Regions from separate parts of the Clostridium thermosuccinogenes genome, predicted to be linked through region 1. Evidence: a T-box and tRNA genes for the amino acid it is inferred to sense, from the RefSeq annotation. Region 1 holds a T-box; the other holds one or more tRNA genes.
What was found. The T-box of region 1 lies ahead of leuS (leucine--tRNA ligase). A T-box ahead of a tRNA ligase gene usually reads a tRNA of that ligase, here a tRNA-Leu.

Region 1 (7,670 bases):
GCCTTTCAACGCTCCTTCTTCCCCTCCGGAAATACCGGTTCCTATATATCTGAAGCCTTCCTTTTCCAGTTCCCGGTTTCTCCTTATTGTATCCATAAAGAAGGAATTGCCTCCGTCTATAAGGATGTCCCCCCTGGACAGATACGGCTTAAGCTGCTCTATCGTATCATCCACCGGTTTCCCCGCCTTAACCATCATTATTATTTTTCTCGGGACTTCCAGAGAATTCACGAATTCTTCAATGCTATATGTCCCCACAATCTTTTTATCTGCGGCTTCCGCCAGCAGTTCGTCGGTTTTTTCCCTTGAACGGTTATAGACTGAAACCGAAAACCCACGGCTTTCAATATTCTTTGCCAGGTTTTTTCCCATAACGGCCAGTCCGATAACCCCTATCTGTTGCTTGCTCATAAAATCCAACCTTTCTATCTGTATTTATGTAAAACTGCAAAAACAGCTAATAGTAAAAGCACCATCATGTACACAATAAACCTTTTAGATGGCTCATTGTCCACATCCACGCTATTAAACTCCCGAAAATGCTGAAAATCCTCCATCAACAGGTACAACTACCCCGGTGACAAACCTCGATGCATCGGAAGCCAGCCATATCAAAGTTCCGATAAGGTCTTCCGGTGCCCCGAACCTTCCCATGGGGGTATGATTAATTATGTCTCTGCCCCTTTGGGTGAGCTCTCCGTTCTCAGGATTTGTAAGCATGAACCTGTTCTGCTCCGTCAGGAAAAAGCCTGGCGCAATGGCATTTACCCTGATTTTCTCACCATAGTTCTTCGCCATATCAACAGCCAGCCATTGTGTAAAGTTGCTTACCGCCGCTTTAGCTGCTGAGTAGCCGGGTACCCTTGTCAGCGGTCTGAAGGCGTTCATCGATGATATGTTTATTATTACCCCGCCCTCAGGATTCTTTACCAGCTCTTTTCCAAATACCTGGGAAGGCATCACCACTCCGGCCGTGAGATTCAATCTGAAGACATTTTCTATAGCTGATGCAGGCAAATCAAAAAACGATACGGTATCAGATGTTGTAGCGCCTTTCATGTTGCCTCCCACCGCATTTACCAGAATATCCACTCTTCCAAAATCCTTTATAATAGCCTTGCACACATTATTCAACTCATCCAGGTCGGTAACATCCAGCTTATACCCTTTTGCTTTTACACCCTCTTTTGCTATTTCAGAAGCAGTGTTTACAGCCTTTTCTTCATGCAGGCTGCATACAGCCACACCAGCACCGGCATAAGCCAACCCTCTGGACATGGCTGACCCAAGAACACCGGCACCACCAAGTATCACTGCATTTTTCCCCTGTAAATTGAACATATTCATAAAATTCCTCTCCCCCGATAAATTTGTACTATTAATATCAAATATACCAAGGACATAAGCCAAGGTAGTCTAGCCATCCATCTTTTCCACTTGCCTTACTTCAGCATGCCTTGGGTTACATTCTGATATAGCTCTTTCGCGGATTTATAAGCCTTTGCATATATCTCATGGTTCTCCGGTGATGGAGCGATGACCTTTTTTGGCTGCATGCCCGGGAGGAGCTTTTTGATATCCCGGACCTCTCCTAAAGCCAGCATGCATAAATAGGCCGCCCCAAGAGCTGATGCCTCTTCCACTCCCGACACCAGTATTTCCTTGTTGAAAATGTCCGCCTGCATCTTAAGCCAGACATCGGACTTGGCATATCCACCATTCGCCCTTATATGTACAGCGCTGTCCCTTAATCCCGATATCACCTCATACACTGAGTACATTCTGTACATTATTCCTTCCATCGCTGCCCGGATGATGTGCTTCCTTCCGTGAGAAAGGCCAAGGCCGTACATCATTCCCCGGACACCGGCATTCCAGTCGGGGCTTCTCTCCCCGGTGAGATATGGAAGAAAAATAAGGCCGTCGCTGCCCGGCTTGATTTCGTCTGCAAACCTGTCAAACAGCTTATATATGCTTTCGTTATAGAGTCCGGCATCATGCTCGAATTGATCCCTGAACTGCTCCTTCAACCATTTAAGCACTATCCCTCCGTTGTTGATCGCGCCCCCCGACACCCACAAATCCTCCGTAAAGGAATAGCACCACGTTCGCTGCTGAGGATCCAACAGCGGTTTGTCTGCCGATATGCGTATCGCACCACTGGTGCCTATTGTTGATGACATGGAGGTGTCATCATAAACTCCACACCCCAGGTTTGCCATTATTCCGTCTCCGGAGCCTATAATCACAGGAGTATCGGCATCAATTCCCATTGCTCCGGCATATTCGGGTTTCATACCTTTTAATGCATATGTACACTCAACTATATCACTGAATCTGTCGGTGCTTAAGTCCAGGATGCCCTCTACCATATCCCTGTCCCACTGGTGGCTGTATACATTGCAGTACCCCTGGCTTGATGCAAGGGTATAATCCACCACAAATTGGTTATACAGCTTATAAATTATGTACTCCTTTATTGTTATAAACTTATAAGCCTTTTTAAAAATATCCGGAGCGTTGTTTTTAAGCCACAAAAGCTTGCTCAGAGGATACATAGGATGCTGGACCCTGCATCCTGTCCTAAAGTAGAGGTCTTCCGCATTAAAGCGTTCCGATATAAGCTTAGCTTCCTTATCTGCCCTCGTATCCATCCATGTAATCAACCTGGTAAGAGGGGTCCCTTCGCTGTCTACAGCCATAAGGCTATGCATCTGGCAGCTTATGCCTATGCCGGCGATACAGCTCTTTCCTGATTCTGATTTACCGATGCAGTCCTTTATCACCTTAAGGCTGGAGTTGAATATAAGTTCCGGGTCAAGCTCAGCCCATCCGTCGGTATCGCTTATTATAGAGTACTCGATGCTTTCAATGCCTATCTGAAAGCCTTTGTTATCAAACATGACAGCCCGGACGCTTGAAGTTCCTATATCCAGGCCGATGAAGCATTCGTACATACCAAAACCCCAATCTGATGTTGATATATATTATTATATATCATTTTATAGTCGTAATATGGCACTAATTGCCTCTTTTTAATGCAAATATTGCTTAATAAAGAAAAAAACCCAGAAGTATCTTCTGAGTATAATTTCTGAGTACAATAATGAAGTATAAGATATTACCTTTGGTCTCCGCTTCGTATGATTATCTGGTTTCTTCCGTTTTTGAATGATTTTTTGACATCATATCCCCTCGTCACCAGCGTGTCATATATTCTGTCCGTCTGATTGAAATAATTGTTGCCGACATCAAGAATCAGGGTTTCTCCCCTCCCAAGGTTTTTGGATATATCCTCCAGGGTCGCATCAATATTCAGATTTTCCGCATTTATAATCTTCTCTTCATGCTCACTCATAGTGTCAAATCCTCCTCAATATTTAAATCAACAGCATAGGCATCAGCTAAAAATAGCCGCCGGCTGTAATATAATGGCATAAAGACTTCAAGTATTTCAATTTGCAACCTTGTCATCTATAATATTATTATCAGACAAGGGTTAATATATGAATTTTTATACAGGGCGATATGCCTGCAACTGGACAGAAAGATATGAGGTGATTTTATCCATGCATGACAACAACATAGTGCTGATCGGTATGCCCGGTGCTGGAAAAACCACTGTCGGAATGCTGCTTTCAAAAACCTTGGAAATGCCTTTTATCGATACGGACAATATCATCCGGGAAAGAGAGGGTTCTTCCCTTCAGGATATTTTAAATGAAAAAGGCCTTAAAGCCTTTATGGAGATTGAGGAAGCTGCGGTGATGAGCCTTGACACAACAAACCATGTCATAGCCACCGGTGGCAGTGTGGTTTACAGCAGGAATGCAATGCACCACTTAAAAAGCCGCGGTAAAATTATCTATCTGCAGCTTAATTACAGGAATCTGGACAAAAGGATAAAGAATATGTCCACCCGTGGAATTGCAAGAAATGAAAGCCAGACGCTTCTTGACATTTATAAGGAAAGGGTGCCTTTATATAAAAAGTATGCCGATATCACCATTCATTGTGCGGGAAAACACAAAAGCAGGATAGTGGAGGAGATAATTAAAAAGCTCAGTTGATTATCAGTGTCTTGATTGCTCTAGCAGACTGAAAGTCCACATACTATTAAATTAAAAAAATTTATATTTTTATGTATAAGGAGGTAAAAAGGGGTCAAAAATAATACTGACCTCACAAAATACATTTTGACCCCCTTTACATGGTTAGTCGAAAGACTAACCCCTTTTTTTGCCTGTTATATACTTTTGTTTTACTTACATTCCCTGCACATATTTTGAAAGAACACCGAACTTGTAACCCTGGGCGGACAAGCCTTCAATTATCTCGGGAAGAGCTTCCACTGTGGTATCCTTGCTGCCGGCATCATGCATCAGGACTATAATATTTTTCCTGCCCTTGGTGCCGGAAAGCACATTATTTACAATCGTTTCCTTAGGTACCATGCCTCCGGCCAAGGTCGCATCCGAAGCCGTCACATTCCAGTCAAAATATTTGTAACCTCTTTTTGAGGCCTCTTCTATAATTTCCTTAATGATCTCCGATCCTCCTGCCGATTTGCTCACCGTATTGTGGGAGCCGCCGGGAAACCTGAATATATCTGTAGTCTGTCCGGTAAAAGCTTCAAGCAGCGAGTTTAGCTTATCAAAGTCCTCAAAGAAAGCATCCACGGATGAATATATCTTGCTGTAATCATGGGAATAGGTATGATTACCGATTGCGTGGCCTTCCTTTAAAATTCTCTTATATCTTTCCGGCATGTTTTGCCTGCCTACTACAAAAAAAGTCGCTTTTATCTTGTATTTGCTGAGGATGTCCAGAACTTTTTCAGTGTTCTCCGAAGGTCCGTCATCAAAGGTCAGATAAGCCACCTTTTGATTTTTGTTTTCTGTGATCCCTGCCGCACCATAGAGCTTCAATTTTTCTTCCATGTCCTTCAGCCTATCTTCATATTCCTTCTTTTCTTCCTGCAGGTGTTCGATTTTAGAATCTTTTTCCTCAATATCCTGCCTGAAGCCTGTATTTTCCTCTTTCAAGGCAGAAGCTTCCTTTTCCAGGGCAGATATTTTCTCCTTAAGGCTGTCCCTCTCTTCTTCCAGCCTTTGTATTTCTTCTTCCAAGGCTGATACTCTCTGTTCATTAGATGTGCGGTTTTCCTGAAGAAGGCTGAAGGCGGCAAGCACCGGAATAATTGCTAGTAAAACTGGTATGATAATAAGAAAAAAGCTCATGGACGGTTTTACTCCCGGATGTTCCTGAAACAAAGCTATCCCCCCAAATACGGAATAATAGAACATAAAAATACCGCTGATTTCAGTATATTACAAATGCATTACAGAAGCAATGACACTTATCGGAATAAAATCAGCCGGCCATGTCAATACTTGATAAACAAACGGCTTGAAAATACTCTTATTTTGTGATAATATTTTCAAAAGTATAGTTTAAAGACTATGAAGGGGATTAGTAAAAGGTTAGCGGAACTCTCAGAGAGCCGGGGAAGGTGCGAGCCGGCAGTAACACGCCTTTGAACTCACCCTGGAGTTGCTGCCTGAATAATTAGGGTAAGCCGGGTTTTCCCGTTACAGAAAGGAACGGTATTTGTAAAGCTTACATTTCACCGATGCCGTTCACAGAGGGAGCTTTCTTATAAAGGAAGCTAACTAGAGTGGTACCGCGGAAATTACCCCGTCTCTTGCTGAGGCGGTTTTTTTAATGTTTAGCAGACATAAAGGAGTGATATTATGCCATATTCAGCAGACATCGATAGAAAATGGCAAAAGAAATGGGAAGAGACCAAGCTGTATAAGTTTCATCCGGAAAACATAGACAAGAAGCTGTATTGTCTTGAGATGTTTTCATACCCTTCCGGAGCAAAGCTTCACGTAGGCCATTGGTATAATTATGGCCCCAGCGATTCATGGGCGCGGTTAAAGAGGATGCAGGGTTATGAAGTTTTTCAGCCTATGGGCTTTGATGCTTTCGGTCTGCCTGCGGAAAACTATGCCATAAAGACAGGGATACATCCCAAAGATTCAACCCTTCAAAATATTGAAACCATGGAAAGGCAGCTAAGGGAAATGGGAGCCTCCTTTGACTGGGACTATGAGATCGTTACCTGCCTTCCCGATTACTACAAATGGACTCAATGGCTGTTTCTGAAACTGTATGAAGCCGGACTGGCTTACAGGAAGAATGCCCCTGTCAATTGGTGCCCCAAGTGCCAGACAGTTCTTGCCAATGAGCAGGTGGTGGATAGCTCCTGCGAGAGGTGCGGTACGGAAGTAACCAAAAAAAATCTTACCCAGTGGTTTTTCAAGATAACAGCATATGCCGATGAACTGATAGAAAAGCTGGATGAGCTGGACTGGCCGGAAAAAACCAAGAAGATCCAGATAAACTGGATAGGAAGGTCCGAGGGAGCAGAAATTGAATTCAAGGTCAGCGGCAGTGACCAAAGCTTTAAGGTTTTCACCACGAGAGCCGACACTCTGTATGGCGTAACTTATGTTGTATTGGCCCCGGAGCATGATCTGGTGGATGTTATAACCACTCCGGAGTGCAGGGCAAAAGTCGAGGAATACAGGGAGTATGCTAAAAAGCAGACGGAGATCGAAAGAATGTCTACCGTCAAGGAAAAAACCGGAGTATTCACCGGAGCTTACGCCGTACACCCCATAACCGGAGAAAAAGTCCCCATATGGATTGCGGACTACGTGCTTGCCAGCTATGGCACAGGATGCGTTATGGCGGTGCCTGCCCACGACGAAAGGGACTATGAATTTGCAACCAAGTACAACTTGCCTATCAAGCGCGTTATTAAAGGGGCTGAAGGCGTTGACGACAAGCTTCCTTTCACGGAATATGGAGTACTTGTGAACAGTGAGGAATTCGACGGAGTAAAATCCGAGGATGCGAGGAAGAAGATAGTTGAGAAGCTGGAGAAGGACGGAAAAGGTTCCCTGAAGATCAACTACAGGTTGAGGGATTGGCTCGTGTCCAGACAGAGATATTGGGGCGCTCCCATACCTGTGATACATTGCGAGCACTGCGGCATTGTACCTGTTCCGGAAGAGGATCTCCCCGTATTGCTTCCATATAACGTGGAATTTACTCCCGACGGCGAGTCCCCATTAAAGAAGAGCCAGGAGTTTATGAATACCACCTGCCCGAAATGCGGAGCTCCGGCAAAGAGAGATCCCGATACGCTGGATACTTTCGTATGCTCGTCGTGGTATTACCTGAGGTATCCGGACAATAAAAACAGTAAGGAACCCTTTAATCCGGAATGGATTAATAAAATGCTGCCGGTAGACAAATATATAGGAGGACCGGAGCATGCAGCAATGCATCTCTTGTACGCAAGGTTCATAACAAAAGCTTTGAGGGATCTCGGCTACCTCAAATTTGACGAACCTTTTAAATCCCTGACACATCAAGGAATCATCCTCGGGCCTGATGGGAACAGAATGAGCAAATCCAAGGGTAACATCATTTCACCCGATGATTATGTAAGCAAGTATGGCTCCGATGTGTTCAGGCTGTACCTGATGTTCGGCTTCAACTATACTGAAGGCGGTCCCTGGAATGATGATGGAATCAAGGCTATAGCAAGGTTTGTGAGCAGGGTTGAAAGGCTCGTAGAAAGGTTTAATGAGATA
Region 2 (7,670 bases), 1.8 Mb from region 1:
TTGCTTCTTTAGTTTGCCCACCAAGCATTCAAGCCTATGATGTGTGAGTTGGTCATAGAAGCCTATCAGGTGATCGTTATCGGCATAGTACTATACAGATGCTCACTGCTGAGCTTCTGACTTTCTTTGATTATGCAGCTTGCTATTTATACTTTATTGCTACATTCATCATCTTTGCATATTTCTTTTCAATAAATTAACAATTTTTTGACTTTATGTTGCATTTTACCTATTTTAATGTCATTATTATATGAAGATGTACGCAAATTCTTACTTCTCATAGGAATTATACTCATCAGAAATTATTCATAAGTTTATTCGAAAGGAGATATCTCTATTGATTAAAAAGAATATGTTTTTTATTTCTCTATACTTTATATCGATATTCTTTCTGTTTATAGGTTGTTCATCTTCTGGCATGAATAACAATATCAATGAGTCAATTGAAGCAAAAATAGTAGAGCCACCAATTACTCAAAAAGAATTTTACGATGCATTTACACTGCTCAATGATAAACTAACCGAAGAACAAAAAATCAATAGCTTAAATGTTCAAAAAGAGCTTTTTGAAACCGGTCCGATCCTATCACTTTATATGGATGGTGATGCCCAATATATTATTTCTTGGATTGATGGCGGTAAGATTTTGATATTCTTCAAAACAGAGAATTCAAAGATAAAACCTCTTTACATGAATGTAGCCCCGATAAAGGCGGTTAAGCTGCTGGGAGAATGTCCGGAAGGTGGAATACGTCTGGTGGAAGTAACATCATATGGTGCCAGTGCCTCTTACCAAAGAGAAAACGTAGAAGTTTTTGCGATAAACGGAGATAATGTAACATCCGTCTGGGATTATGATACTATGAAAGCCTATTCACATCCTGTTGAAGGAAAAAAACTTTTTGAATTCGTAATTGAAACCAGTTCGTTTAGATATTCTCCTTGGTATCAAACCAAGCCTGGATATGATGAAAAGGACATTATGAGAATCATAGTAAACGAAACCAAAGAGGTTATTCATACCTCTTCCGGCGATTTAAACAAAGTGGTTTCTACCAATAAAACAAACTCACAAAAAACATTCGTATGGGATAATTCTCAACTTAAATTCATTGAAAAAACGTAGCTTTCGCAAGCCACCTTTTTTAAGCAAATAACTTTTTAATCAAATAACAAAAGCCCGAATTTATCGGGCTTTTTTAGGCTAGATTTTGTAGCCATTTTTGTGGTGGGGAGAGATGGATTCGAACCATCGAAGTCAGTGACAACAGATTTACAGTCTGCCCCCTTTGGCCACTCGGGAATCTCCCCATATGGAGCTGGTGGACGGAATCGAACCCCCGACCTGCTGATTACAAGTCAGCTGCTCTACCTGCTGAGCTACACCAGCGTATATAATTGTCCTTGAGCGTTTCTGCGGTTGTTTTTCGCAACTGCTTAATTATATTAACATGAGTTTTAGCAAAATGTCAACACTTTATTATAATAATTTTTAAGAAAATTTTCTTAAAAATTTTATAAATTCGGTATTGACATAAATATAGTATGCTAGTATAATTGATAATGCGCTTGTGAGTTACAAGCCTTAAAACAAGCGGTCGTGGCGGAACTGGCAGACGCGTACGTTTGAGGGGCGTATGGTAATCCCGTATGGGTTCAAGTCCCATCGACCGCACCAGAGAAGAACTATTGAATAATCAGTAGTTCTTTTTTTGCATATACGGATATTTATTTCTCTCATGTATTTGCTTCGTACATGTAACCAAAAGAAAGGATGCCGCCGGGATATGTTTTTCATCGGAATCTTCGGGATAGATCAGGCAAGTAAGCCATCAGGCATGGCCAACAATGTAATATGCCCTGCCTGTGAAGCCCTTACCCGATTTGAGATAAGTAAAACCTATTCTTATTTTCATATATTCTTCATACCCGTCTTCAAATGGAATGTACGGTATTATGTCAAATCTGCCTGCTGCGGCAGCTTGTATGAGCTTGACCCTGTAATAGGCGCAGAATATGAGAAGGGCCGAAATCCTGAAATCCGGCAGGAACATTTGCGCCCTGTGAGCCAATATATGCCCTTTAAGGTATGCTCCCATTGCGGCGCCAGATTTGATTCCGGTTACAGCTTTTGCCCTTACTGCGGAAAAAAACTGTGATGCAAGTTTGAGGTCCATATCTTCCCCCAACCAACATCACAGGTTGATTGATCTCAGAAAATCCAGCTTTGTGTAATCATGCTCCAATCTTTCCCTAAGATATCTCCGGTTGATTATACCAAGCTCCCGGAGCACTTCGGGGGAAGTGCCAAACTTGAACAAGTCCCCTATATTCGCGTGCACTATATAGTATAAGGCTTTTGCTGTCCCTGTAGATATTTCCATAGCAGATTCGTCGGAAGGCTTGCACCTTCCGCAAACAAACCCGCATTTTTGAAAGCTGAAGGAAATACCGTCCAGGTTCTCACTTCCGCATTGAATACAGCCGTTAACATAAGGTGCATATCCAAGCATGGATAATAGACGAAGTTCAAAAATTCTGGTTACCAATTCCGGTGATTTTTGAGTTTTTGAAAGTATGTACAGGGTGTTCAGATAAAGCTGAAGCACCCTTGGTGACGGTTGATTTTCCTGTATTACGTCATTTATAATATCCGTAATATGCGCTGCATGAGTAAGTCTTACTATATCGTTGCGCAATTCATAAAATGGCTCAATTATATCACAGGTGTTAATAGAATAGATGTCACTGCCTTTAAACAGTATAAAGTCGCTGTAGCACAAAAGCTGTGTGCCTGCCGCCAGCCTGCTTTTAGGACGTTTTGATCCTTTAGCTGCCGCGGAGATCTTACCTTTGCTGTTGGAGAATATAGTGACAATTCTATCGGCTTCACCTGTATTGGTTTCCTTGATAACTATACCCTTTGTTCTTAAATAGCTCATCTTTTCTTCCCTGATTTCAGCATTTAACATGCTTGCTTCGATAGGACTAATCTATTTGCTTGCGGCAACCTCTTCTTTGGCAAGAGCATTGTTTTCCTGGATTTTGTCGTGGGCTTCAATTTCTTTATAAAATACATATGCATCTACACTGCCGGTTTTTTCAAAAGCACTCCATGCAAATTCCTTTAACATAAATGTGAATCCCCCTTTTTTGTCTTTTGTAATTTTTATCAGCTAATATTAGATTACACTAAAAAATATTTTGTATACTTGAAAATTTTATATATCTTCAAAGTTCACATATATGTTAAATGCGCATTAGGCAGTGCTTATTTTCTGTAGCCCAGCGTTTTCAACATGGCATCACTGTTTCTCCAGTCATCTTTTACCTTTACCCATAATCTCAGGTAAACTCTGGTTCCAAGGAACCTTTCTATATCTTCTCTTGACCGGCTTCCTATCTTCTTCAACATCCTGCCTTCCTTACCTATTATTATAGCTTTATGGCTTTCTTTTTCGCAATAAATGGTTGCGTCAATGTCTATTAATTCCTTATTGGTCCTTTCCTTGAAAGAAATAACCTCTATGCCTGTACCATGAGGAACTTCATCGGATAGCAGCTCGAGGATCTTTTCCCTTATCAGTTCGGCTACTATTGCCTTTTCCGGTTGGTCGGTAAGCATATCATCAGGAAAGTATTTCGGACCATCAGGAAGCCTCTTGCGGATTTCCTTCAGGACTATGTCAATGCCCTCGTTATTGACAGCCGATATAGGAATGATCTCAGCAAAATCCATCAAGTTTTTATAATTTGCAATGACCGCCAGCAATTGCTCCTTTTTGACCAGGTCAATTTTATTAATCAACAGGAAAACCGGTGTTTTTAAGTCTTTGAGCTGTTCTATTATATATTGGTCTCCAGCTCCCGGTGCGGAATCGGTGGCTTCCACGAGAAACAATACAATATCCACTTCGTTTAGGGATTCCTGCACAACACTGATCATATACTCGCCAAGTTTTGTTTTGGGTTTATGCACCCCGGGAGTGTCAATGAAAATGATCTGAGAATCCTCATCGGTAATCACAGCTTTTATGGAATTACGGGTAGTCTGGGGTTTTTCCGATATTATGGCAATCTTTTCACCAGCAAACCTGTTTAACAGGGTTGATTTGCCTACATTTGGCCTACCTACTATTGTAACAAATCCTGACTTGAAACTCATACTTCCTCCTTAATTTTATGTAAATGAATTATTTCTGTCATTTTTCTCTGCCGATCCAATTCACCGGCAGCAATTTCCGTATATACAGCAAAACCACTCATGCTTGCAAAGCACAGTCAATAATAAAAACAGCATTCATATTTTCGTATTAACACATTGGAAGATAAAAGCTCTCCTGTACCACCATATCCTTTGCTGCCAGAGCCTCGAAAAGCTTTATTTTGCTCTATCCAAACCGAAGGAGTGGGGCAACAGCTCCCCCAGGGTATAAACTTCATATTCGCCTTTGCTTTTGCCGCATAAAATCTTCATTTCAGCATTTCCGAACTCTGCCATTACCTGGCGGCATATGCCGCAGGGAAAAACCGTTTCTTCACTGCTGCTGGCTACAGCAACCGCTTGTATTCGCTTTTCACCCTCCGACACGGCTTTGAATATCGCTACCCTTTCGGCACAACATGTAGCGCCGTAAGATGCATTTTCAATGTTTGCACCGGTATAGACCCTGCCGTTACCAGAAAGCACTGCAGCCCCCACCCTGAAACCGGAATAGGGAGCATAGGCCTTTTGCATTGCTTCTTCTGCCATTTTAATAAGTTCTGAATAATCCATGGCAATCCCCCCGATTTCTATGAAACAACCAGAATTTATCATATATTAAATCAACATTTAATGCTCTATTTATAGTTATTGGCAATACTACCCCATTCATATTCAATGAAGGATTACCCGCTCAATTAAAGCTTTTACATCTTCAATCACTCTGTTAAAAAATATGACATATCCGACCACCAAGGACATAACAGCCGACAGCAAGACGGCACCGGCAGCCACATCCTTTATTATTTTCGCTTTTGGATGGTATACATCCACAATTATATCCACCAACGCTTCTATCCCTGTATTTAACAGCTCGCACACTATCACAAGGGCAACTGTAATACATAGGATGAGAAATTCTGTTTTTTCAATTCTATAATACAGGCCGAGGAGCATTACGCATATTCCTGCTGTCATATGTATCTTCAAGTTACGTTCATTCCGGACAGCATATACTATTCCGTTTATCGCATTTTTAAAGCTGTCGGCAATCCTTTTGTTTTTCATTATCTTGCCAGCCCCATTTTTGATAAAACAGCTTCCTGCTTTTCCATCATGCGTTTCTCCTCTTCCGGCTCCATGTGGTCAAAGCCCAGCAGGTGATAAGATCCATGAGTTACTAGGAAGGCCAGTTCCCTTTCAAAGGAATGACCGTATTCCTCCGCCTGCCTTTTGGCAGTCTCAAGGGAAACTACTATATCTCCAAGAATCAGAGTGTTTTCATCCAGGTCATAATCCCCCTCATCCGATATAATCACACCCTCCTTCATATCCACCATGGGAAAGGACAGAACATCAGTGGGAGAATCGATGTTTCTGTGTTCATTGTTTATTTCCCTTATCTTTTCATCATCCACCAGAAGAATATCTATTTCCGCCGGAAGCGTAAAGCCTTGCAATTCCAGGCTTAACTCAGCAGCATTCCTTATCAGGTTTTCAATTTCATCGGTTATCGCTACTTTGTTTTGCAGATTCTCTATTATTATTGCCATTTGACATACTCCTTCCGCCATACGTCTGAGCATTTCTTTCCGATTCGGCAGCAGCCGGGGTTACCTCCTCTTCCCCTGCCTGGATCTGCTTTATCTTAATCTCAGGATACTCCTGCCTTTCATGGAAAAATCCGCTGAATACTTTTAAAAAGCTTTTTGCAATATCGTCCAGATCCTTTAAGGTCAGGTCGCATTCATCCAACTGCCCGTCATCCAGCTTGTCCTTTATGATTTTTCTTATAAATCCTTCAATCTTTCCTTCGGTTTTATCAGGCATCGATCTTACCGCCGCTTCTACCGAATCTGCCAGCATGACCACCGCCGCTTCCCGGGTGGCGGGTTTCGGTCCGCTGTATCTGAAGTTTTCCTGCTTTACCTCATCAGCCTTTTCATTTTTTAACGCCTTATGGTAAAAATACGCCACCAGTGTAGTACCATGGTGCTGCTTGATTATATCCTTTATAGCCTTAGGGATCTTGTATTTTTCCGCTAATTCAACACCATCACTGGTATGGGAGGTGATCACCAGTGTGCTTAAATTTGCTGTCATCCTGTCATGAGGATTGTCCCCCATCTGGTTTTCCTTGAAGAAATTTGGACGCTTTAATTTACCTACGTCATGGAAATAAGCGCCTACCCTCGCCAGCAATGAATTGCCTCCAATAGCTTCCGTAGCTACTTCGGCCAAGTTTCCTACCATCAAGCTGTGGTGGTAAGTCCCTGGCGCTTCCATAAGAAGCCTTTTTATCAGCGGTTGATTGGGATTGGCCAGCTCCATCAGCTTCATCGGCGTTATTATGTTGAACATGCTTTCCCAGAATGGTAGAAGACCTATGGTTAATACTATCGATACTAATCCATTCAGGAAAACTACAAAACTGTTCCTCAATATAGTATTAAAATCGTCATTATTAATTATTCCCAGGCAGACAATAACCACCACATTTAAAAATGCCACCAGAACACCGCTCATGAACAGTCTATTCCTCTGGTTTGCCTTATACACCAGGAAACCTGAGAAGGAACCGCTTATCAGAGCCATGTATATAAAGCTGATATCCCCTTTTGTCATAAAAGAAATCACAATGGTGAGAATGAAGTTCACTATCATTGCCAGCTTCATATCCAGAAAAACCGATATCAACATGGTGGCTATAAAAATAGGTATTGCCAGCGGAGAGTATTCGATTGCGGCGCGAGCCATCAGAAGCGTAAGCAGAATTATAACCGAAAGAAGCAACAGTTCACTTCTGTCCTCCAGCATCTTTTTGCGGAACATATTCATATAGATCACCAGCAATACACCGGTCAAAATAAGAATTATAAAAATACCGGAAGCCAGACCAAAATCAAATCTGCTCTCCTCCAGCAGATTCAATTCTTCCAGAAGCTGATATTTCTCAAAGGTTATCACATCACCGACGTCCACGATGGTTTTCCCTTTAAGAATTATCTCCTTGTTCTTGGGGTCGTTTCTCGCCTCTTCCTTTTTTTGCTCCGTCAGCTCTTCATCTATAGTTCTATTGGGTTTTAAGATGGAATTTACAATCGATAAGCCAATGTTTTTCATGTCCTGGTTCAATGTTGAATCCAGCACTTTTTTCTGGGCATTATATACATGGGTAGGAAGGTTATCAACAGTAATATCCTGTATTACCGCTTCGTTTACAATGCGCCTCACCGTCTTTTTAAACTCGCTGATGTCGGCGTCGCTCGCTCTTGAAACCAGGTGGGCGGCCTGCTCTTCAGATAAAGTAATGCCAAGATTGTTTGCATTTTCTAAAAGCTTGGCAGCCTCTTTGTTCTGCTCGTTTTCCAATTGCACCTGGTAATTGTAACTTTCCTTGGTTATTCCCTTCTGTATAAGATTATTTACCACATCATCCCTGGCGGTATCTATGGCTGCCAGAAAA

Region 2: it has a tRNA-Leu gene. The T-box ahead of leuS (leucine--tRNA ligase) is inferred to sense a tRNA for this amino acid. The anticodon was not compared.

The regions. Positions count from the first base shown of each region.
Region 1 covers NZ_CP021850.1:26,926-34,595, reverse strand. The annotation lists gene gndA (NADP-dependent phosphogluconate dehydrogenase) at 1-411, opposite strand, end outside; gene CDO33_RS00145 (SDR family oxidoreductase) at 526-1,347, opposite strand; gene CDO33_RS00140 (gluconokinase) at 1,443-2,957, opposite strand; gene CDO33_RS00135 (hypothetical protein) at 3,122-3,358, opposite strand; gene CDO33_RS00130 (shikimate kinase) at 3,507-4,070, shown strand; gene CDO33_RS00125 (polysaccharide deacetylase family protein) at 4,266-5,273, opposite strand; T-box leader at 5,454-5,708, shown strand; gene leuS (leucine--tRNA ligase) at 5,751-7,670, shown strand, end outside.
Region 2 covers NZ_CP021850.1:1,837,294-1,844,963, reverse strand. The annotation lists gene CDO33_RS08130 (hypothetical protein) at 338-1,126, shown strand; tRNA gene CDO33_RS08125 (tRNA-Tyr) at 1,227-1,311, opposite strand; tRNA gene CDO33_RS08120 (tRNA-Thr) at 1,315-1,390, opposite strand; tRNA gene CDO33_RS08115 (tRNA-Leu) at 1,595-1,678, shown strand; gene CDO33_RS08110 (zinc ribbon domain-containing protein) at 1,740-2,159, shown strand; gene recO (DNA repair protein RecO) at 2,196-2,972, opposite strand; gene CDO33_RS08100 (YqzL family protein) at 2,994-3,134, opposite strand; gene era (GTPase Era) at 3,272-4,165, opposite strand; gene cdd (cytidine deaminase) at 4,382-4,777, opposite strand; gene CDO33_RS08085 (diacylglycerol kinase family protein) at 4,880-5,272, opposite strand; gene ybeY (rRNA maturation RNase YbeY) at 5,272-5,757, opposite strand; gene CDO33_RS08075 (HD family phosphohydrolase) at 5,708-7,670, opposite strand, start outside.